Regions from separate parts of the Mesorhizobium sp. BAC0120 genome, predicted to be linked through region 1. Evidence: riboswitches for the same ligand, from Rfam matches in the RefSeq annotation. Region 1 holds a riboswitch; the other holds the start of a gene.
The links. A riboswitch is a leader RNA that binds a small molecule or an ion and turns the genes downstream of it on or off. The one in region 1 is predicted to bind cobalamin.
Positions count from the first base shown of each region.

Region 2: it holds a riboswitch for cobalamin, as region 1 does, so the genes downstream of both, SAZ10_RS07485 (ABC transporter ATP-binding protein) here and SAZ10_RS02075 (CbtB domain-containing protein) in region 1, are expected to answer to the same signal.

Region 1 is NZ_JAWRCU010000001.1:445,031-456,909, reverse strand. It holds gene cobG (precorrin-3B synthase) at 1-1,207, opposite strand, end outside; gene cobN (cobaltochelatase subunit CobN) at 1,204-4,764, opposite strand; gene cobW (cobalamin biosynthesis protein CobW) at 4,767-5,804, opposite strand; gene SAZ10_RS02080 (DUF1636 family protein) at 5,801-6,220, opposite strand; cobalamin riboswitch at 6,276-6,485, opposite strand; cobalamin riboswitch at 6,579-6,775, shown strand; gene SAZ10_RS02075 (CbtB domain-containing protein) at 6,811-6,990, shown strand; gene SAZ10_RS02070 (CbtA family protein) at 7,006-7,788, shown strand; gene cobU (bifunctional adenosylcobinamide kinase/adenosylcobinamide-phosphate guanylyltransferase) at 7,781-8,293, shown strand; gene cobO (cob(I)yrinic acid a,c-diamide adenosyltransferase) at 8,295-8,909, shown strand; gene SAZ10_RS02055 (cobyric acid synthase) at 9,138-10,601, shown strand; gene cbiB (adenosylcobinamide-phosphate synthase CbiB) at 10,582-11,556, opposite strand; gene cobD (threonine-phosphate decarboxylase CobD) at 11,555-11,879, shown strand, end outside.
Region 2 is NZ_JAWRCU010000003.1:126,286-138,164, reverse strand. It holds gene SAZ10_RS07505 (autotransporter domain-containing protein) at 1-1,011, shown strand, start outside; gene SAZ10_RS07500 (S41 family peptidase) at 1,272-2,273, shown strand; gene SAZ10_RS07495 (GNAT family N-acetyltransferase) at 2,361-2,876, opposite strand; gene SAZ10_RS07490 (alpha/beta hydrolase) at 3,258-4,142, opposite strand; cobalamin riboswitch at 4,617-4,824, shown strand; gene SAZ10_RS07485 (ABC transporter ATP-binding protein) at 5,031-5,819, shown strand; gene SAZ10_RS07480 (ABC transporter substrate-binding protein) at 5,842-6,789, shown strand; gene SAZ10_RS07475 (iron ABC transporter permease) at 6,792-7,805, shown strand; gene SAZ10_RS07470 (mandelate racemase/muconate lactonizing enzyme family protein) at 7,868-9,064, opposite strand; gene SAZ10_RS07465 (NIPSNAP family protein) at 9,074-9,400, opposite strand; gene SAZ10_RS07460 (mandelate racemase/muconate lactonizing enzyme family protein) at 9,448-10,809, opposite strand; gene SAZ10_RS07455 (mandelate racemase/muconate lactonizing enzyme family protein) at 10,904-11,879, opposite strand, start outside.

The DNA of each region.
Region 1 (11,879 bases):
GGTCGAAACCGGATGGCAAGGCTGGGGCGACATCTGCCGCGATCGCGCGCGCCGGAATATGACCCGAAGCACAGGCGGGCGCGCCGGGGCAGGCGGCCATGCGAGAGCGCGGGTCGCCGGGGTCGATGATGAGGGTGGCTTGCCTTGCTGCGTCGCGGATGGCGTTAGCCGAGGATTCCGAGGGGCAGAGCAGGATGAGGGTGCGTCGGGGTGCGAGGCGGATTTCGGTAGCGCCGAGGGATTCGGCCCTCGTGATGAAGGCGATCAGTTGCGCGGCGTGCAGATGGCCGAAGGGAAGGGCCGCTGGGAGGGCAAATTGGCCGTTCGTCAGCGCAAGTATGCCGGCTGGCGCCACATAATGATTGCGATGCTTCCGCTCTACGGCGCCCCCCTCTGTCCTGCCGGACATCTCCCCCACAGGGGGGGAGATCGGCCGCTTTGAGGAAGCCGCATCTCCTGCAGCGTTGGCGATTGGCAAAATCCTCGATGACAGCGCAATCTCCCCCCTTGTGGGGGAGATGTCCGGCAGGACAGAGGGGGGCGCCGTAGAGCGCCGAACTTTGACAATGATCTCTCTCAGGATTTCAGGCGATAAGTTTCGCGCCCGGCCTTCTCGGCCAAGTGCCGCAATCTCACTGAGGATCGCCAGCGCCGCGTCGCATGCAGTATCTTGCTCAAACTCGCCGAGATGAGTTGCCGTAGCCGCATCCCCGGCCACGGCAAGTTCCCAGGCGACGCCGCATCTCGTCAACCGAACGTCGCCCGCCACCTCATCCAAGCCAGACCGCCCGCCGCCATCCACCACGACCGACACTTTCGGCCCAAGCCGAGCTTCGAGACCCGCCCCCGCAATCCCGGCACGAATGCGCGCCGCGAGCGGGCGCGGATCGGCGATCTCCTCTGGGTCGAGCCCGGCGAGCGGGCCCGTCTCGACCGGAACACCGCCACGCACTTCGATGCCGAGCGCGTCGACCTCGGCTGCCAGTTGTGCGGCCGACTTCGCCGTCAGCCCCCTGATCTGCAGGCTCCCGCGCGCCGTGACCTCGGTGATACCGTTGCCGTGGCGCTGCGCCGCTTCAGATAATGCGATCAATGCCTTGGGCGACAATCCTGAAGCGACAGGATTAAGACGTGTCAGCAACCCATCGCCGGTCTGCATCGGCGCAGCAAGCGTCGGGCAAAGACCTCGGCGGAGTAGCGCGTTCATGCGGCGATCTCCTGAGAGCGTGCCTCGGCGATCAGGGCGGCAAGGTCGTCGTCGATCGAATTGCGCAGCGGGTGCCAGAGGCCGCGCCGGCGCGCCGCCGCGAGCCGCTCGGCTATCGAGCGGGCCGCGGCCGGGTTCTCGCGCAGCATGAATTCACGTACCTTCGCGTCGCCCAAATAGGCGTCGTGCACGGCCTCGATCAGCGCGCCCGGAATTGCGCCGGTCGTCTCAGCAAAACCGACAAGCCGGTCGACAGTCTCCGCGAATTCGGCCGCGCCGCGCGGTCCGTGCCGCATCTGGCCCTCGATGAAGCGCGGGTTGACGGCGCGCGCCCGGACCGCCCGCGCGACAGCCTCGACGACCGAGCGCGCGCGTGGGCGAGCTGGATCGGTCGTGTCGAGCGCAATCAGGTCGGCGCTGCGGCCAAGCGCGGCAAGGGCTGCGGCAAAGCCGCCGATGAAGGCGACATCGGCCGAACCCTCGAGTATGTCGCGGCCGGGGTCGTCGCCGCTGTGGATCAGCAGCTCGGCCTGGGACAGCCGTTCGGCAAAGGCGCCCGGCGCCGCTTCGCCGTCGCCGTCCGTGCCGCCGAAGCTGTGAGAGGTCGCCTCCATGAAGGCGCGGCCGATCTCTTCGCGCTCGCCCCATCTGCCGCTCGAAAGCAGTTCCTCGATGCCTGCCCCGTAAGTGCCGGGCGAGGTGCCGAACACGCGGCGCGGTGCCTTGCCTGCATGACGGAAGGCCTCGGCAAGCGGATTCTCGCCATCGGCCTCGTCGCGTGAGGCGACAGCTTGGACAGCGGCATCGATCAGTGCGATCTGTGCCGGGAACATGTCGCGGAACAGACCGGAGATGCGGAATGTAACGTCGATGCGCGGCCGGCCAAGCACGGCGGGCGGAAGGACCTCGATGCCGGTGACACGGCCCGTCGCGGCATCCCATTGCGGGCGGCAGCCCATCAGGGCCAGCCCTTGCGCGATCTCCTCACCGCCGGTCCGCAGGCTCGCGCTGCCCCAGAGATCGATCACTAGCGAGCGCGGCCAGTCGCCATGATCCTGGGCATAGCGGCGCAGCACCTCGTCCGCAGCCGCCTTGCCAAGGTCGCAGGCGGTCGGGGTGGGCATGGTGCGCGGATCGGCTGTGAAGAGGTTGCGGCCGGTCGGCAGCACGTCGCCACGGCCGCGCGCCGGCGCGCCCGCCGGCCCAGCGGCGACATGGCGGCCGTCGAGCGCGGCAAGCAGAGCAGTCCTCTCGGCCTCGGCGCTCTTCAGCCTCAGCGTCTCGGGCTCGCCGGGTGCAGCACGGCCGAAGACGTGCAGCCCGTCCTTGATGGCGAAATCCTTGAGGTCGCAGAGCCAGGCGTCGATGCTGAGCAAGGCGGAATCAGGGTCGTCATCGCTGTCGACGCCAGCCTCGCCAGCGAGTCCCGTCTCGTGGGCCGTCTCGACGATCAGTTTCGCGAGCCGGTCACGACGGCGGCGGTCGAGGCCATCCGCCTGCGCATACTCGTCGACCAGCCGCTCGAGCTTCTGCTGGTTTTCGTCGAGTCCTGCGCCGGTGAGCGGCGGAGGCAGGTGACCGATCGTAGCTGCGGCAATGCGGCGTTTGGCTTGCGCGGCCTCACCGGGATTGCTGACGATGAAGGGGTAGACAACCGGCAGCGGCCCGGTGACGATCTCCGGGAAGCAGTTTTGGCTCAACGCCACCGTCTTGCCGGGCAGCCATTCCAGCGTGCCATGCGCGCCGACATGGACCAGCGCATGACAGCCCAGCGTTTCGCGCAGCCAGAGGCCGAAGGCGATCAACTCATGGCGGGGCGGCAGCTTGGGGTCGTGATAGTCGGCGCGGCGATCCTCGGTGCGGCCGCGGTCGGGGGCGAGGGCGACGGTGATGTTGCCGAAGTGCGCGGCTCGGAAGGCGATTTTTCGGTGAAGCTGCCGCCCTTCGGCGCCCCCCTCTGTCCTGCCGGACATCTCCCCCACGAGGGGGGAGATTGCGACGGCCGCGTTGGTTTCGCCAATCTTCGACGTAGCAGGAGAGGCGGTTTCCTCGAAGCTGCCAATCTCCCCCCTTGTGGGGGAGATGTCCGGCAGGACAGAGGGGGGCAACGTAGAGCGCCGCGCCTCAGGCATTTCCTCGACGCAATCTGAACCCGCCCCCCACGCCGCCTCAACCGCAGCCATAGCCTCGACCGGCAGCGTCTGAGCCAGTCCCACATATTCCTCGACGCCCAGCCCTTCTCCCGCGCGCTCCAGCAGATCCAGCAACGCCCGCGGCGAATCCGGAATCCCTTCAACGGCATAGCCGGCGTCCTTCAGGTCATGCAGCATGGCAAGCACGCTCGTGGGTACATCGAGGCCGACGGCATAGCCGGTGCGGCCCGCAGCGCCGGGATAGTCCGGCATCAGGATCGCGATGCGGCGCCCTGCCGGCGGCGTGCGTTGTAAGCGGATCATCGCCGCGATTCGGGCGGCGACCTGCGCGATCCGGTCCGGCTCCGGGCGATTGAGGAAGCCGCGGAAGGCGAGCGCGTCGTCAGCTTCGCGCTCGGCTTTGAAGCCCAGCGCGCCGGCCTGGATGCGGCCGTCGAGCTCCGGCAGCACGACATGCATGGCAAGATCAGCAGGTGCGAGACCGCGCTGGCCATCCTGCCATGCCTCATGCCGGGTCGTCGCCGCGAAGGCCTGGAATACCGGCACCCCGATACGGTCGAACAACGTATCGGCGCCAGGCTCGGCCCCGCTCGCAAAGGCAGTGGCCGTCACGATTGCGGCAGGCGACAGCGCCGCTGCCGCCTCCTCAACGAAGGTGACAACGGCCGCGTCCTTGAGACTCGACACGAAGACTGGCGCCGCAGCAATGCCATAGTGACCGAGCGCCTCGGCCAAAGCGTCGATCGGTGCCACATCGGCGGCGAGCAGCATCGAGCGGTAGAAGAGAATGGGAACGACGGGCGCGGCGCCGGGGATGCTTGCCGGATCAGCGTAGTGCGCTCGCGTTTTGCCGGTCGACGGATCATAAAAACCGACTTTCGGCAGCGGCTCGGCTTTGCTGACATAGACGTCACAGCCGGTAAGGCGCGCCATGCGCCGTATGGCGAGCCGCATATTCGCAGGCCCGCCCTCGCGGAAGCAGGCGAGCAGCGCATCGAGTTCCGTCTCGCAGAGCGTCGAGAGCTCGATCAATCGCCCGTCTCGCTCATGGCTCTCGCCGGGCAACAGCGCCAGCGCGAAATCGTGTTCGCGCGCTGCCGCCGCGAGTTGGTCGCAGCCGTAACGCCACCATTCATAGCCACCGAGGATGCGGACCAGGACCACCCGTGCATGCCGGGCGACCTTGTCGATCCAAAGGTCCACCGACATCGGATGCCGCAGGTCGCGCAGTGACGCGAGCCGCATTTCGGGCACCGCGCCGGCTTCCGCCTTCCAGGCAGCGGCGAGCGCTGCAAGGTCGCTGTCGGTGAAGGACAGCGCCACCATGTCGGCAGGCGTCTGGTTCAGATCGACCGGCTCGGCCAGATCTTCCAGAGACGCCGACGTGGTGGCGAGAAGGTGCATCGTCAGCCCGCCAGTATCTTTTCGATCGCGCTGCGGTCGATGCCTTTGAGGCCGATCACGACCAGCCGGCTGCGACGTTCGTCGGCGGCAGTCCAGGCGCGGTCGTAATAGTGGCTGACGCGTGGGCCGACGGCCTGCACGAGCAGTCGCATCGGCTTGCCGCCGACCTCGACGAAGCCTTTGACCCGCAGCACGTTCTCTCTTTCGGCCGCTTCGCGGACGCGCTCGGCGAGCTTTGCCGGGTCGGGAACCGCCGGGATCTCCACGACGAAGCTGTCGAACTCGTCATGCTCGTGGTCGAGTTCGTCGTCATGATGCGTCTTGCGCGCGTCGATCTCGTCCTCGACCGCCAGGCCCAGGCCGAGCAGGATCGATGGATCGACCTTGCCATGCGTGGATGGCACGATTTTCACGGCGCGCGCCAGGTGCTCGCCGACGATGGCATTGGCGCGTGCAGCGCCTTCGGCGTCGATCAGGTCGCTCTTCGACAGAATCACGAGATCGGCGCAGGCGACCTGGTCCTCGAACACCTCTTCGACCGGATCGTCATGGTCGAGCGAGGAATCGTCGATGCGCTGCGCCGCAAGCGCGTCCAGATCGGAGGCGACCTTACCGTCGGCCAGCGCCGCGCCGTCGACCACGGCGATGACGCCGTCGACTGTCACGCGGCCCTTTACCGACGGCCACTGGAAGGCCTGCACGAGAGGCTTCGGCAGGGCGAGGCCCGAGGTCTCGATGAGGATGTGGTCCACCTTCGGCGCCCGTGACAGGATGGTGTCGAGCGCCGGCACGAAATCGTCGGCCACGGTGCAGCAGATGCAGCCATTCGCCAGCTCCACCACATTCTCCTCCGGACAGGCATCGACGCCGCAGCCCTTCAGGATCTCGCCGTCGATCCCGACATCGCCGAACTCATTGACGATGATCGCCAGCCTCTTGCCGCCTGCGTTCTCGAGGATGTTGCGGATCAGCGTCGTCTTGCCGGCGCCGAGAAAGCCGGTGACGACGGTGCAGGGGACGCGTTCGAGCGATGCTGTCATGAATTGGTTCCGATGATGCTGAGGGGAGGGATGCGGGCAACCAGCCCGCGCTTCAGGCTTTCCGGCCGGCCGCGCCAGGGCAGCAGGCCGTCAGTCGAGGTAGCGAAGAGGCGGGCGCCCTCGACGAGGTCGGCGGCGCAGTCGACGGTGAGGTCGCCGAAGACATAGCTCCAGGCGCCTTCCTTTATCAGCGCTGCTGAAAGGCGGCGCTTGCAGTTGCCCAGGCATTCGATCTCAACGACCGGGATATCATGTTGGGCCGCCGCCCGCTGCGTGGCGGCAGCGAGGATTTGGCCGGGGCGGGGCGATGCGTCGGACCCCGACGAATCGCGGCAGGTGCGACAGATCAGGATAGCGACTTCGCCCGACGGTTTGGCCGGTCGAAAGGCATCAGGTGCCGCGCTCTGATCGGGGATATCGCGCTCGAATTCCAACCCTGATCTCCACGCCCGGGAACACCCGCCAGGCTTCGAGGAAGACGTTCGCGACGGCAGGTCTCCTGGCTCGCAGGTCATTGCCCTTGCGCCGCCTTCCCGGGCTTGCCGCCCAGTGGCCATCGGCGCTCGGCTCACCGCTTACAGTTGCGGGGACAGCCGCGGAGTTGGGGCCTTTTCGCCCCGCACCGCATTCCCTCTTAGCCCTTCCCCTTGCAAGGGAGGGACCGTCACTTTGGCATTTATGCTGCCGCGATGATCGCTGTCAACGACGCGGGCGTCTGCTCCTTTTGCGACCGTCCATGTCCGAAATTCGATTTGCCGTCGAGGCAAATTCGTCTATGGTCTCGTCGTCGGCGGTTCCCGTAAGGGAGCCAAGAGGGAATGCGGTGAGGGTTTTTCGCCTGAAGCCGCGGCTGCCCCCGCAACTGTGAGCGACAAGTTCGCCCCGAATGCCACTGGGCCTTTTGGCCTGGGAAGGTAAAGGCGAGCATCGAGTCGCGAGCCAGGAGACCTGCCGCCGGCATGCTTCTCTCGAGAGCCCTCGGGTGGAGGGCGAAAAGGATGGGACAATGACTACTGCTTCTGCTTCCCTCGGCGCATCGGTCAGCCGGCAATCGCGTCTTATGCAGCTGGCGCTCGCCGGACTGCTCGGCCTGTTCGTGGTCGGCTTCGTCGGCTTCTCGCATATCGACGCCGTTCACAATGCGGCGCACGACTATCGCCATTCGATGTCATTCCCCTGCCACTGACGAAAGCCTGAAACCATGTCTGTCTTTCGCAACGTCGTCTTCGTGGCGGCGCTGGCGGGGCTTGTGGCTGCGGTCGTGATGACCGCGCTGCAGATGTTCTCGACTGTGCCGCTCATCCTCCAGGCTGAGGATTATGAGCAGGCCGCAGATGTGAGCGGCCATGACCATGCCGCGTTCCCGGCTGATCAGCATGCCGGTGCCGCCGACATGTCCACCACGGCTATGGCGTCGGAAGCCGCCGCGCCCGCGCACGAACATGGGGAAGGCGCCTGGGAGCCGGCTGACGGCTTCGAGCGCTATTCCTTCACAGCGCTTGCCAACATCGTCACGGGAATCGGCTTCGCGCTGATCCTGGTCGTCGCCTCTGAGTTCGCCGGCGGGCTCGCCAGCTGGCGTCAGGGGCTGCTCTGGGGCCTTGCCGGTTTTGCCGTCTTTACGCTGGCGCCGGGGCTTGGCCTGCCACCTGAACTGCCCGCAATGCCCGCCGCGGATCTCGCCGCACGCCAGGTCTGGTGGTGGGGAACCGCTGCGGCAACGGCGGCCGGGCTGACGCTGATCGCGTTCCGGCGCGCGCTGCCCCTCGCGGCTCTAGGCGTCGCGTTGATTGTCGTCCCGCATATCATCGGCGCGCCGCAGCCGGCCGATTTCGAGACGCCGATCCCGGAGGGGCTGCACCATCAGTTCGTGGTGGCAGTGACGGTCACCAACCTGGTGTTCTGGGTCGTTCTCGGCATGGCAGCAGGGGCGTTGCGCTCACGCTTCATGAGCGGCGAGGACCTGCGCTCGAGCTTTGCCTGAGCCTGGCCTGACGCTCATCATCGGCGGTGCGCGCTCGGGTAAGAGCGCGCATGCCGAAAGGCTGGTCGCCGAGCTTGAGCCGCCGTGGACCTATATCGCGACGGCCGAGGCCTATGACGACGAGATGCGCGAGCGGATCGCCATGCATCAGACCCGTCGCGATGAACGGTGGCGGACGCTGGATGCGCCGCTCGACCTGGCCGGGGCACTCGAAGGCATTACCGAGGGAGCGCCTGTGCTGGTCGACTGCCTGACGTTATGGCTGACGAACCATATGCTGGCAGGCCATGATCTCGAAGCCGAGTGCCGGCGGCTCCTCGAGGTGCTGACGAAGCCCAGGGGAGCGTGGTTCGTGGTTTCCAACGAGGTCGGCTTGGGCATCGTCCCCGACAATGCGCTGGCGCGCCGCTTCCGCGACGAGGCGGGTCGGCTCAACCAGCGGGTAGCGGCGGTGGCGGATCACGTGATCCTCACGGTCGCCGGACTTCCGATGCAGGTGAAATGAGATGGCTGAAATTGATCGGAAGGAAGCCGAGCGGCATCGCGCCAAGATGGAAAAGCGCAAAGCCGTGCAGGATGCCGAGGTGGCCTCGAAGACGATCGAGAAGGGACTGTTGATCGTCAACACCGGGCCGGGCAAGGGCAAGTCGACCGCTGCCTTCGGCCTGGCATTGAGGATGCTCGGCCATGGCCGCCGAGTGGGCGTCGTCCAGTTCGTCAAGGGCGCCTGGCATACCGGGGAGAAAGATGCCTTCGCCGTCTTCGGCGACCGCATCGAATGGCATGCGATGGGAGAAGGCTTCACCTGGGAGACGCAGGACAAGGCGCGCGACATTGCCGCTGCGGAGCGTGCCTGGGCGAAGGCCAGGGAACTGATGGCCGATCCGTCGATCGGGCTCGTGATCCTCGACGAGCTCAACATCGCGCTCCGCTATGATTATCTCGACCTTGCCGAAGTCGTAGCGGCGCTGCAGGCCCGGCGTGAGGACCTGCACGTCGTCGTCACCGGCCGCAACGCCAAACCGCAGCTGATCGAGGCTGCGGATCTGGTTACGGAGATGGCGCTTGTGAAGCATCACTTCGCTGCGGGCGTGAAGGCGCAGAAGGGGATAGAGTTCTGAGCCTGTGATGTTGGCGCTCTACCTTGCCCCCCTCTGTCCTGCCGGACATCTCCCCCGCAAGGGGGGAGATTGGACGGCCGCCTTGGTTTCGCCAATCGCCAACACAGAACTAGATGCTGTCAAATATGAAGGCCAATCTCCCCCCTTGTGGGGGAGATGTCCGGCAGGACAGAGGGGGGCGCGACAGGGCGCCGACCGTTCCGAACCTAACGTTGCGGTACCCCTCCCATGACCGCCCGCGCCATCATGTTCCAGGGCACCGGCTCGGATGTCGGCAAGTCGCTGATCGTCGCAGGGCTGGTGCGGGCGCTCACCAATCGCGGGCTCAAGGTACGGCCCTTCAAGCCGCAGAACATGTCGAACAATGCTGCGGTCACCATCGACGGCGGCGAGATCGGCCGTGCGCAGGCCTTGCAGGCGCGCGCTGCGCGCGTGGCGCCGAGCGTCCATATGAATCCCGTCCTACTGAAGCCACAGAGTGAGGTCGGCGCGCAGGTCGTGGTGCAGGGGAGGGTTTTCGGTGCGGCCCGGGCCGCCGAGTATCAGTCCATCAAGGCGACGCTGATGCCGGCCGTGCTCGACAGTTTCGCGGCGCTCAGGCGCGAGGCCGACCTCGTGCTGGTCGAAGGGGCAGGCAGTGCCTCGGAGGTCAATCTGCGCGAGAACGACATCGCCAATATGGGATTTGCCCGAGCAGCACAGGTTCCGGTCGTCGTCATCGGCGACATCGACCGCGGCGGCGTGATCGCGAGTCTCGTCGGCACCAAGGCCGTGCTCACCTCCGATGATGCGGGCATGGTGCGCGGCTTTCTCGTCAACAAATTCCGCGGCGACCCCGCGCTGTTTCAAGACGGCATGGCGATGATCGCCAAGGCGACGGGTTGGGAGACGCTCGGGCTGGTTCCGCATTTTGCGGAGGCACACAGCCTGCCCGCCGAAGATGCGCTCGGCCTGATGGCGAAGGACAAGCGACGGCCAAAGGAAGCGAAGGTCAAAGTCGCGGTACCGATCCTGCCGCATGTCTCGAATTTCGACGACCTCGATCCGCTCGAAGCGGAGCCCGAGGTGGAGGTCGTCAAAGTAATGCCGGGCTCGGTCATTCCCGGCGACGCGGACCTCGTCATCCTGCTCGGCTCGAAATCGACGATCGCCGACCTTTCGGCGCTACGCAAGACGGGCCTGGACATCGATATCGCCGCGCATCGTCGACGCGGCGGGCTCGTTCTGGGGCTCTGTGGCGGCTATCAGATGCTCGGGCGGCGGCTGAACGATCCGGACGGGATCGAGGGACCGGCCGGGAGTGTGGACGGGCTGGCGCTGCTCGATGTCGAGACGCGGCTGACCGCGGAGAAGCGCCTCGTTGCGGTGACCGGAACCACCGCCGACGGCACGCCCTTTCTGGGCTACGAAATGCATATGGGTGCGACCGACGGACCTGACCGGGCGCGGCCCTTCGCGGAACTCGCGGACGGCACGCCGGAGGGCGCAGTTTCAGCGGACGGGAAGGTTGCCGGCACCTATGTGCACGGCCTGTTCGCCGACGACCGCCAGCGTGCGGCATGGCTCGAGCGGCTAGGTGCTATGAGCGGCGGCTTCGACTACGAGGCAGGCGTGGATGAGACGCTCGACAAGCTGGCGGTGCATCTTGAGAAATATGTCGATCTCGACCGGATCATTGCCCTTGCAGAATGACGGCCGCAGCGACAATCCCGATCACGGCACCCAGCAGCAGGTCGGCCGCATGATAGAGTTTCAGCGCCCTGCGGATGTCCGCTGCAGTCGCTGCGCGCCGACCTCCGGCGCCCATCTCGGCATCGCCCACGAGCACGCCGCCGTAATAGCGCGGGCCTGCGAGCGACAGGCCGAGCGCGCCGGCCATCGCCGCCTCCGGCCAGCCGGCATTAGGCGACCGGTGCTTCGACGCATCGCGCAGGACCGATTTCCAGGCTCTGCCCGGAGAGGCGCCGGGCACGATGAAAGCCGCTGCAATGATGAGCAGTGCGGCAAGCCGCGAGGCGGGAAGGTTGATCAGGTCGTCGAGGCGGGCTGCGGCCCAACCGAAGGCCTGGTGGCGAGGCGTTTTGTGGCCGATCATGGAGTCGGCCGTATTCACGGCCTTGTAGGCCACGCCCCCGGCGAGGCCGCCGATCGCCAGCCAGAAGGCTGGCGCCACCACGCCATCGGAGAAGTTCTCGGCAAGGCTTTCGATCGCCGCGCGCGAAACGCCGGCTTCGTCGAGACGTTCCGGATCGCGGCCGACGATCATCGAAACCGCCTTGCGGCCTTGCGCAAGTCCGCCGGTCTCAAGCCCCGTAGCGACCCTTCCGACATGCTCGGCGAGGCTCTTTTGGGCAAGCAGGCTGCTCGCCGGGATGGCCGTTGCGATGATGCCGAAGGGGATCAGGCTGAAAATGCTCTCGATAAGCAATGCAGGTACAATCGCCGCAACGAGCAGGATCGCCAATGCGAGCATGCCCATTGTTTGTCGCAGCCTCGGCGAATCGAATTGGCTATTCAGCCTCCGGTCGAGCAGCGAGATCAGACTGCCGATCCACGTGACGGGATGACCAATCGCCTTGAACAGCCGGTCTGGATAGCCGAACGCGAGTTCCAGCAGAAGCGACAGGAAAGCGAGAGGAAAGGCCATGGCGCGCCCTGAAGCGAGGCTCCGTCGAACAATATTAGATCAGCCAGTGCTCGATCACGGCGGCAGCCTTGCGAACGCGCGCCAGCTGTTTCCCGGCGCGCCGGAGCCGTGGATCGATCTTTCGACCGGGATCAACCCGCACTCCTATCCGTTTTTCGATTTGCCGCAAGCGGCGTTGACGCTGCTGCCCGAGCGGTCACGTATCGCCGAGCTCTGCGCCGTCGCGGCGCAGGCCTATGGCGCGCCTTCTGGCGCAAATATAGTCGCGGCGCCGGGGACGCAGATCCTGCTACCCCTCGCGATGCGGCTGGCGGATCCCGGCC
Region 2 (11,879 bases), on a different contig from region 1:
GGCTTCGACCAGCTGTCGGGCGAAATCCATGCCTCGGCCCGCACCGCGCTGATCGAGGACAGCCGCTTCATCCGCAATGCGGTCAACGACCGCATCCGCGCGGCCTTCGCCGACGTGGGAGCGTCCGGCGGCACGGTCGTCACCTATGAAGACGGCAAGCCGCGGGCAGAGGAGGCGAGCACCGATCGCTTCGCGATCTGGAGTGAGGCGCTCGGCTCCTGGGGGCATACTGATGGCGACGGCAACGCGGCGCGCCTCAACCGCTCGACCGGCGGCTTCTTCATCGGTGCGGACGGGCTGGTGTTCGACAGCTGGCGCTTCGGCGCGGTGGCCGGCTACAGCCACACGAGATTCGACGTGGAGGATCGCCACTCGTCGGGCTCGAGCGACAACTACCATGTCGGCCTCTATGGCGGCACGCAATGGGGGGCGTTCGCTCTGCGCACTGGTGCGGCCTACTCCTGGCACGACATCTCGAGCAGCCGCAGTATCGCCTTCCCGGGCTTCAGCGACAGCCTGAAGAGCGACTACGGCGCCGCGACGGCGCAGGTGTTTGGCGAACTGGCTTCTGAGGTCTCGATGGGCGCCGCGCGCTTCGAGCCTTTCGCCAACCTCGCTTATGTGAACCTGCATACGGATGGCTTCACGGAAGAAGGCAAGGCCGCTGCGCTGACGAGCGCTTCGGCCAACACGGACGTGTCCTTCACGACGCTTGGCCTGCGCGCCTCGACGACCTTCGATGTCAATGGTGCGAACCTCACCGCCAAGGGCATGGTCGGCTGGCGGCATGCCTTTGGCGACGTGACGCCGCTCTCCACCCTGCGCTTCGCAGGCGGCGGCGATGCCTTCACGATCGGCGGCGTTCCGATCGCGCGCGATGCTGCGGTGGTGGAAGCGGGCCTCGACTACGCGCTGACGTCATCCGCCGTGCTCGGCATCTCTTATGGGGGCCAGTTCGGCTCGGGGGTCATCGATCAGTCGATGAAGGCAAACTTCAGCGTCAAGTTCTGAGCGCGAGCAAAGCCCCCGGGGCTGCACCGGGCCGATCGGGGGAGGAGCAATCCTCCCCTCGCATAGCTTGCTCCCCGGAGGGCAGCTGGACGCGGTGGACCGGAGTTCAACGCTCACGGGGCATCGCTGTGAATGTCTGTCGCCAGCTCAGAGTTTGCGATCCTGTCGCGAAAGTCAGGATTTCTGCGAGGTTGTATTCGCCATCGATTTGTCCAAAGTTGGCAATCGCCATAGTGCTTTGAATCATAACCGAGAGCCAGATGCCGTACCGCCGATCGCCGCTCCTAGCCGCCTGCTTCGCGACAATCTCCACGCTGATAGCGGTTCCATCCGCGACAAGAGCCGCGGCAGATTCCGACACGGCGCAGAGCGTGCCCTTGGATCAGGCATCGGTCGGGAAGGTGATCGGAAGTATCATCGTCGAGCTGCGCGAAGGCTATGTGTTCCCGGACAAGGGAGTGCAGGCCGCCGATGTGCTGGAGAAGGCATTGGCAGAGAACGCCTATGCCGGCGTGACTGATCCGAGCCAGTTTGCGGTGCGGCTCACCGAACAGCTCCAGGCGATCACCAGGGATAGCCATATGAGGGTGATCTTCGGCTTGCCATTCCCTAATCAGCCTCCACCTTCCACGCCGCAGGATGCCGGCTTTGAGGTGAAACGGCTAGACGGCAATATCGGATACATCCACTTGGCGCGGTTCGTTCCGCCTGAGGTCTTCAACCCAGCAGCCGACGACGCCATGCGCAACCAGTCGGATACCGCCGCGCTCATCATCGACATGCGGGACAACGGCGGCGGGCATCCTGAATCGGTAGCCTACCTCACCAGCTTCTTTCTCGATCCGGGCAAGCGCGTTCATATCAACGACCTTGTCTGGCGCAATCGTGGAACTTCGACCTTCAGAACGGAGGCGTTCTGGAGTTCGCCGACGCCGGTGAGCTATCTCGGCAAGCCTGTCTATGTCCTGGTTGGCCCAAAGACCTATTCGGCGGGTGAGGAATTTGCCTATGACCTGCAAGTGCTCAAGCGCGCGACCGTGGTCGGCGAAAAAACGCGCGGAGGAGCGAACCCGGGCGGTCTGAATGAACTCGGTTCCGACCTCTTCGTTGTCGTGCCGAGTGGCAGGGCGGAAAATCCGATCACGCACGGCAATTGGGGAGGTGTTGGCGTGCGCCCTGACGTCCAGGCTGCCCCTGGGACCACTCAGGAAACTGCCGTGGCATTGGTGATGGGCCGACTAGCCACGCCATTGACAAGGTAAGGTAGTCCCAACTTGAAGCCGATGCGCCAGCTTTCGCGCTGGCTCTTCTAGCTTGTGCCGTTGGTCGTGCCGCGCCACTGGCCCGCTTCAGGAGGCAGTTCCCTGGAGTTTTCTTTTCATGAAAATAGTGATGGGTTCCAGGCTGGCCGGAACCGTGCGGAAGCTGTCGCTTCTCTTAAAGCCAAAGGAATCGTAGAGCGCTATGGCGTCGCGCATGAATGTGACTGTTTCCAGCCGTACGACGGAGTATCCGTCCCTGCGCATCGCATCGATGCATGCGGTCATTAGGCCGCGGGCAACGCCTCTGCCTCGCATCTCGGGCCGTACATACATTTTCTGCAGTTCTGCGATATCGCCAGCTGACTTCGAATAGCCGGCACACCCGGCAATATTCTCATCTATCCGCGCCAGGAAGAAGCCTGCATCAGGCCTGCTGAACTTTTCCTGCAGGGTTTCGGGCGTGTGCCCGTAAATATATTCAATCAGTTCAGCATCTGGCACTCCGAAGTTGCGAGACTGTTCCGCGTCCCATTTTCTCATGGCATCGATCAGCGTGTGCGCCTCTTCAAAATCAGTTAGAGTATTTATTGCGCGAATTTTCATGATTTACACGTTCAAAATCAGATTGTGCCACCGTTGGGAAATGCAGATCATCACGGTCGGCTCAGTCCTGGCAATAATCCTGTCTACCGAACGGGAACTCTATCTGAAGAAGAAGCATAGTTCCCGGTCACTGACAATACACCGGGAGCAGAAGAAGCATCCTGGTTGCGCTATGGCATAGATGATCGGACAATTGGCGCCGCGGAAAACCCGAACGTCCGCGGCCAGATCTTTCCCGAGCGAAACGATTTTCGTAATCTCAGACGTGGTCGTTTGAGGGTGGCGTGGATCAATCGGACAAGATGGAGACTGTGATCCATGCTCTGCATGACGCATCGGCCGACGCCGATCGCCGGCGCTTCGACGACCGCATTCCAGCGCTTAGCCGGCGTCAGCGTTGATGCCGAGAAACTGCAGGATCACCCTCGCTGTCTGGTCAGGAAATTCCTCGTAGAAGGAGAGCTTGCCTTGCGGCAACTCAACACTCTCCACCGACGCGAGTGATGTGAGCGCGGTCATTTCCGCCTTCGACTTGGCGGGTGCCGAACCGCCATAGACGACCAGGATGCTCGACCTGACGCGCGTGGCCGCGTCGAGGAATGCCGTGCGATCGGCAAAGGGATCGAGTTCCCCGGTGACGAAGCGCAGCGAGGCATGGCGTGCGCCCGGCGCTTCGGTGACGGCGCGCTTTTCGGCCATTCGCTCTGGCGTCAGCCAGTCCGGGTCGGCATAGACATGGCCGCGCGCCATCATGCGGATAACAGGGCCGTTGACGTTGAGGCGATAAAGGGCCGAGCCGACGAGCGGTGGATCGACGGCTCTCGCAAGCCAGCGAAACAGCCGCATGCGCCGCCCTGTCATTGTCGGCAAGGGCCCGCGCCAGGTCGGCGAAAGCAGGCATAGCCGACCGGTGCTCGCCGGATGGTCGGCGGCCTCAGCCAATGCGTAGCCTGCTGCATGGCCGGCCGCGATCGTCACGGAGGGCTGGACGACGCGATCGAGCACGAAGCGGAGAAAGGCGCGATAGTGGTCGGGCCGCCAGTCGATTTTTGGGCGCGCAAATGTCCCGAAGCCGGGCCAATCGGTCGCCACGATCGAGAAGGCGGCGCCGAGCCGCTCCTGCAAGGGGCGCATCTCGGTGCGGGTCGAGATGGAGCTGAGCGCGGGCAACAGCAGAAGGCTCGGTCCTTGCCCAAAGCGGGTCAGGCCGAGGCGGATCCGCTTGCCGTCAGCCTCCCATTCGATCTGCTCTTCGCTACAATCCATGGCTCACCTGAATGGCGCAGGACCTCAGACGATTGTGCAGGCATGCATGCCGGCAACCAATTGTCGGCAGTCGCTTCGGTCGCTTGTTCCGCATCAAACCCGGTATTTCAAGAAGCCTGCTCGACAACATCACGAGAGGTTTGGAGCCGCTGGTTCGACTCCTGCGATACGTGTCGTCTCAGCGCTTCCTTGGTCTGCATCGCGGCTGTCTCAACGGGACAATGTGCGGCAGCTCCCTTGACGAATGTAATAACATAACATATCCCGTGGTCAACTCTCGCCGAGAAGGTAGCGAGCTTCCCCGAGGAGCGGCCGAAAGATCGATGATCGAAGGCTTCGCAGGCTGACAAGAGCGGCTGGCCGATTGCGACTTGCCACCGGCCGACTGCTCGCTATACGCCGCCTGAGCAGCGGCTTGAAAGGAGGAGAGCGACGGATCGGAAAGAATCGCCATTGCCACGACGCGACGGCCACAATAGGCTTCCGCATGATGGTGCTCCGAGTTGAGAAGATTCGGGGTGAAAAGGGAACGTGGTGCGGCTCTTCGGGGCCAAAGCCATGGCTGCCCCCGCAACTGTAAGCGGCGAGCAATATCCGAACAGCCACTGGCCGAAAGGCCGGGAAGGCAGGATGGCGCGAGGACCCGCGAGCCAGGAGACCTGCCATCATTGCGAGTTGACCGGACGGGGTGTGCCGGGAGGAAGCTTCGAAAGCGGCCTGGCGCCGCTATTGCGGCCGTCCTTCCGTGCCTGATCGAAAGAGGTATCGGTTGGAAGGCGTATCAGTTCTTCACAGCGTCGATGTACGCATCCGCTGGCTCGCCGACGGGAGGCCGGCGCGCTCGCAAGAGCGGGATCATGCTCTCGCGGCATTGCCAAAGGCAGTGCCATGAGCGCAGCGGTTCTCGAGGCGCGGCATCTTTCATGCCGGACCGAAGCCGGCATCAGCCTCGTCGAGGATGTCAGCCTGGAAATCAGCGCGGGCGAAAGGCTCGCCATCATAGGTCCCAACGGCGCCGGCAAGACGACGCTACTTCGCATGCTCACCGGCATGCTTCGGCCGAGCCAAGGGCTGGTCAGGCTCGCCGGCCATCGGCTCGACCGGCTGTCGGCGGCGGAACGGGCGCTGAGCATCGCCGTGGTCGGCCAGTCCGACCAGCCGGATCCGCGCCTCGCCGTGATCGATTATGTGGAGCTAGGCCGCGTGCCGCATGCGGGCCTGCGCCGCAGGAGCGAGGACCGCGATGTCGTCGTGGATGCGCTGAAGCGGACCAAATTGCTGCCGCTGCTTGCCCGCACGATCGGCTCGCTTTCAGGCGGCGAGCGGCAGCGTGCGCAGCTTGCCCGGGCCATCGCGCAGGAACCGAAGGTCCTCTTTCTCGACGAGCCGACCAACCATCTCGACCCTCGTGCCCGCGGCGAGCTTCTCGAGCTCGTGGCAGGGCTCGGGATCGCCGTCGTTGCGGTGCTGCACGACCTGCCGCTGGTCGCGCCTTTCGCCACGCGCGTGGCCGTCATGAACCGGGCGCGGCTGGCGGCGCTCGGACTGCCCCGAGAGACGCTGACGCCTGCCCTCGTGCGCGAGATCTTTGCGGTCGACGTGCTGAGATTGCCGCATCCGGGAGAAGAAGATCGTGAGCTGACGGTCTTCGACGTCCCGATCCGCCTTTCCCGCTGATCCCGATTCAATGGAGGACCGAATGAAACGCCTTGTGCTTTGCATTGCCGCCACGCTTGTTGCGCCGACGGCTTTCGCCTTTCCCGTCACCGTCGACAGTTGCGGCACGCCGCTGACCTTCGATGCGGCGCCGAAGCGCGCCGTCATCCAGGACATCAACATGGCCGAAATGGCCTTTGCGCTGAGACTGCAGCCTTCGATCGTCGGCCTGACCGGCATCACCGGCTGGTACAAGGTCGGACCCGAGTTCAAGGCAGAGCAAGGCTCGATCCCGGAACTCGCTCCCAAATATCCGACCTTGGAGAACCTCCTTGCGGTCGAGCCCGATTTCTTCTTCGCCGGCTGGTACTACGGCATGAAACCGGGCGGCGACGTCACGCCCGATACGCTTGCGCCTCACGGCATCAAGACGCTGGTGCTGACCGAAAGCTGCGTTCATCTCGACAAGAACCGGCCTGTCGCCTCGATGGATCTCCTGTTTGGCGACGTCGAAAAGCTCGGCCAGATATTCGATAGGGAAGCCGAGGCCGAAAAGCTCGTCGCCGGGTGGAAGGAGAGGCTTGCCGACATCACGGCCAAGGTCGGCGAGCGCAATGGCACGCGGGTGTTCCTCTACGATTCCGGCGAGGACAAGCCGTTCACCGCCGGCAAATTCGCAATCCCGACGGCAATGATCGAGGCCGCCGGCGGCAACAACATCATGGCCGACATGGAAACAAGCTGGGGCAATACCGACTGGGAAACGGTCGCCGCTCACAACCCCGAATTCCTGATCCTGCTCGATTACCAGGACGACGCCGGCTACCGGAAGCTGCTCGACTTCCTCAAGGCTCATCCGGCGATGAAGGAGACCGACGCGGTGAAGAATGAGCGGTTCGTCGCGCTCCGCTACGCCGAGCTCACCCCCGGCCCGGCAAACATCGAGGCGATCGACAAGATCGCGAGGGCGATGCATCCGGAAGCCTTCTGAGCTTGACGCCCCGACACTTCGGACCGGCAATTGGCGCGGGAGCGGTGCTGATCGTCGCTCTCGCGCTCGTTTCGATCGCCTATGGCTCGACGGTCATTCCGCTCAGCGAGGTGATCGCGTCGCTGGCACATGCGGCCGGCTTCGACGTCGCGGCCGTCTCCGGGCCGGTCGGTAAGATCGTCGTCGACCTTCGCCTGCCCCGAGCCATTCTCGCTATCTCAGTCGGCGCCGGCCTCGGCATCGTTGGCGCATTGCTGCAGACGGTGACGCGCAACGACCTTGCCGACCCGTTCCTCTTCGGTCTGTCGTCGGGAGCGGCCGCGGGCGCGGTGTCGGTCATCACTGTCTTCGGCGACCGCCTCGGCGTCTGGACGCTGCCGGTTGCTGCCTTCACCGGCGGCATCCTCACCGCAGTCGTGGTGCTGTTGCTCGTCGCCCGTATCCGCGGCCAGGGGCCGGAGCGTCTGATCCTCGCCGGCCTCGCCGTCTCCTTCCTGTTCACGGCGTTGACGAATTACCTCGTCTTTGCCGGGGACCAGCGTGCCGCCCACTCCGTGCTCTTCTGGACAATGGGTGGGCTCGGGCTGGCCCGCTGGGACAATATCGGCCTGGCAGTTCTGGGCGTCGCGGCAATCGCGATCTTTGCGCTCCGCAATCACCGCCGGCTCGACGCCTTCCTCGCCGGCGAGAACGCGGCCGAGAGCCTCGGCGTGCGGGTCGGCCGGTTCAGGATGCTGACCTTCCTCGCGGCGGCCTTCTCGACGGCGATCCTGGTCTCGGTCGCCGGCGTGATCGGCTTCGTCGGGCTGATGATCCCGCATCTGGCGCGCCGCATCGCAGGGCAGCTTCACCAGCGCCTCGTCGTCGCCTGCGCCGTGTTCGGCGCCGTGCTGCTCATGGCCAGCGACCTTCTCGCCCGCACCTTGCTGCCGCCGCAAGAGCTGCCGATCGGGATCATCACGAGTTCGATCGGCGCGCTCTTCGTCGTCGCCACTTTGATCCGCAGCCGTTTCTGATCGGGAGCAAAGCTGGGGCAAGATCGGCGCTCACAAAGAGGCCCGCTGGCTCACGAGCAATGTCAATCGAAGAAGCCGGCGTCCTCTTCTGCGAGATACCTCCTCGCGCCCTGCGCGTCGATGTCGAGACCGAGCCCGGGCGCCTCGAGCAGATCCACCATGCTGTCCTTCACGATCGGCCTGGGCAGGCCGACGATGATGTCCTCCCACCAGGGATCGGAAGCGCTCGGATATTCGAAGGCAATGTAGTTGGCCGGGAGCGTCGCGCAGACATTGATCAGCGCGCCCAGCCCCAAGAGGCCGTTCGCCGTGCCGTGGGGAGCCATCATGATCGAATGCATGTAGGCGTGCTCTGCCACCCATTTGAGCTCGGCGATGCCGCCGATGTCGGCCGGGTCGGGGCCGATGATGCGCACCGCCTGCGTCTCGATCAGTTCCTTGAAGTTGTGGCGCAGATAGATCTGCTCGCCCGTATGGATGGGCGTCGAGGTCGAGGTTGTCAGCTCGCGATAAGCCTGAGGGTTGACCCAGGGCACGTAGTCCCCGGTCAGCATGTCCTCGAGCCACATGAGGTTGTATCTCTCCACGGCCTGGGCGAAGCGGATCGCATCGGGCAGGAACCAGCCGGGGCCGCAATCGAGCGCCAGCGAAACCTTGTCGCCCAGCACCTCCTTCATGGCGATCACGCAGTCGATCATGTGCGCCATACCGCGCTCGCTGATCTGCCCTTGGCTCATGGCGCCGTGATAGGTCGGTGGCTGGGCGACTCCGTAGTGGAAGTCGGGCACATTGTACTTCATGTTGGAATGAAAGCTGATTCCCTGCTTGATCATGAAGAAGTTTTCGGGCCGCTCCATCATCCATCGGACGTCAGCCGCATAGTCTTCGGGCCTGTCGCCGGTCCGCTTCCTGCGGATCGAGCCGTTATAGACCCGCACCTTGTCCCGTACCTTGCCGCCGAGCAGCTTGTACACGGGGACGCCGGCGGCCTTGCCGGCAATGTCCCAAAGCGCATGCTCGATCGCGCTGACCGCGGCGCCATAGGGCTTGAACGAGCCACGTTGCCTGATCTTCAGCATCACGCGCTCGACATCCGTCGGGTCCTCGCCGATCAGCGCTTCGCGGAAGTGCAGCACGAAGGGTTTCAGATAGGGCTTGGTCCATTCCGCCTCGCCGAGGCCGTAAATGCCTTCGTCGGTGACGATGCGGACGACGGGATGCTTGCCGATAACGGCGCAGCGAAGGTCGGTGATTTTCATGGGCGGCCCCTATTTCACCGAAGAGAAGGCCGTGGGTGTCAGCAGTTGATTGGTGACATTGGCGACAATCTGTCCGTCGCGCTCAGACTCATCACGCGCCTTGAGCCAATCCGGATCGGTGGTGAAAGCCGTCCATTTCGTCTCGCGCTCGGCGAGGGATTCCCAGGCGAGGAAATAGGTGAGGCGCTGGTTGCTTTCGCCAACCATCGTCGTGAAGAATCCAGCCTGTCGGATGCCGTGCCTGTCCCACAGCGCCAGCGTATGGTCGGCAAAACGCTTGAGCAGCGCCGGCAGGCGGCCAGGCAGGCAGTCATAGACTCTGAGCTCGTAGATCATGGTTCTCCCCAAAGTGTTGCTCAGTCCCAATGCAGGTCGCAAGCCCATCAGCTCCATGTGCGGTCCCACGACCACTCGTCGTCCCAGCGGTCGGTCGGCTGCCAGATGCCACTGACGCCCGGCTGAAGGTGCTGCAGCAGCAGTTCGTCGTTGAGGTCGTCGATACCGAGGCCAGGCTTGTCCGTCACCGTGATGAAGCCGTCCTTGACGATCGGCTTGGGCAGGCCGATGGCGATGTCATCCCACCACGGCACGTCGACCGAGTGGTATTCGAGCGCCATGAAGTTCTCGGTGGCGACCGCCACATGCGCGGCGGCTATTGCCGCTATCGGACTTTCGGCCATGTGAATGGCCATGGCGACGCCGTGGTCCTGCGCCGCATCGCCAATCTTCTTCGTCTCAAGGATACCGCCCGAGGTCAGCAGGTCGGGATGGATGACCGAGATGCCCGATTTGAGCAGCGGCTCGAATCCTTCCTTGAGATAGATGTCTTCGCCCGTGCAGATCGGAACCGACGTCGCCTCCTGCAGCTGCCGGTACTGCTCGGTGTACTGCCAGGGGATAACGTCCTCGAGCCAGGCCGGGACGTATTTTTCGATCCGCTTGGCGAGACGGATGCCGTTCTGCAGCGAGATGTGGCCGACATGGTCGATCGCGAGCGGGATCTCGTAGCCGATGACTTCGCGGACTTCGTGGATGTATTGCTCGAGCAGGTCGATACCCTTTTCGGTAAAGTGCAGGCCGCTGAAGGGATGGCGCACGTTCTGCAGGTCATAGGCGGCATTGCGCAGCCGACGCTCTTCCAGCGTTCGCGCCGGGAGCCGGCCGGCATGCGTGCGGTAGCCTTCGAGCGTACCGGCGGGAGCCACGACCGTGCCCGGGATGTCGGCGATCTGCATCAGGCCCAGGTCCATCTTGAGGAAGGTGAACCCCAGGTTCATGCGCTCCTTGAGGCGCTTGCCGGTCTCGGTGCCGCTCGGCTTTTCCGCGTCGGTGTCGCAATAGATGCGCACATGATCGCGGAACTTGCCACCCAGCATCTGGTAGATCGGCACGCCGTAAGCTTTGCCGGCGAGGTCCCACAGCGCGATCTCAATTGCCGAGACACCGCCGCCCTGCCGCCCGTGGCCGCCGAACTGCTTGATGCGGCGGAACAACCGGTCGATATCACAGGGGTTCTCGCCAAGCAGTCGGCTCTTGAGCATCAGCGCGTAGGTGGCGCTAGCGCCGTCGCGCACCTCTCCCAGGCCGACGATGCCCTGGTTGGTGTAAATCTTGAGGAGTGCCGAGGTGAACGGCGCGCCTGTGATCTCGGCGACGCGCATATCGGTGATGCGCAATTCGCTCGGGCCCGACGCGATACGCACATTGTTCTCGATCGCCTCTCCGGGCGTGCTGCGGCTCGTCATCTTTCCTCCTCGATTTTTCAGGATTGGCTGCTTGACTGGCCCTTCAGCCTGGCAATGGCCCGCGCTCCGCCCGTTAAGTCGGCACGGAGCGTTGCTAGCCCAACTCGATCTCGTGGGCCTGCAGGTAGTCGCGGTTCACCTCAATGCCGAGACCAGGCCTCGACGTCAGCTTGAGGCTGCCATTCGAATTGTCGAGCGGTCTGTCGATAAGGTGGTTGTACTTGCCGAGGTTCCATTCCGACGTTTCGAGCCTGTAGAAGTTGGGAACGGTCATCATCACCTGCGCTCCGGCAACCACGTTGATCGGTCCCGCGGCGTCATGTGGCGAGACCGGGACGTAGTAGGCCTCGCACAGGGCCGAAATCTTCTTGAGCTCGGTTATGCCGCCGGTCCAGGTGACGTCCGGCATGATGTAGTCGGCGAGCTTGTTCTCGAGCACCGGCACGAAATCCCACTTCGTGTGGCCGCGCTCGCCCCACGAGATGGCGGCACTGACCTTCTCACGCACCTGCTTAAGGGCGTTGAGGCTCTCGGGCGGGCAGGGCTCCTCGAACCAGTCGATCTGGCCGGCTTCCTCAAGGCTTCGACAGAGGCGGATGGCGGTGGGGACGTCGAAGCGGCCATGCGCGTCGATGAGAATCTCGACATCGGGCCCCGCCGTTTCGCGGATCAGAGCCGTGAGTTCAGCGGCTTCGCGCTCGTCCTTGCGGGTCATGCTGCCATCAAGGTAGCCATCGCGCTGTTCGCGGGGCAGGCCATCGGTACTGCGGCCCTGATAGGGAAAAGGATCGAACTTGAGCGCGGTGTGTCCGGACTCGACGATGTCCCGAATCTCGCGGACCACAGCCTCCTTGCTGGTGAATCTGGCCTGGTTGGGATGGGTGTAGAGCGCGATTTCATCGCGTACCGGTCCGCCCAGCAGTTCGTAAATCGGCTTACCGAGGACTTTGCCCCGGATGTCCCAGAGGGCTATGTCGATGGCGCTCACGCATTCCACGGCAGCGCCGCGGCTGCCCATGTAGGTGAAGCTGCGGAAAATCTTGTGCCAGAGGTGCTCGATGCGGGCCGGA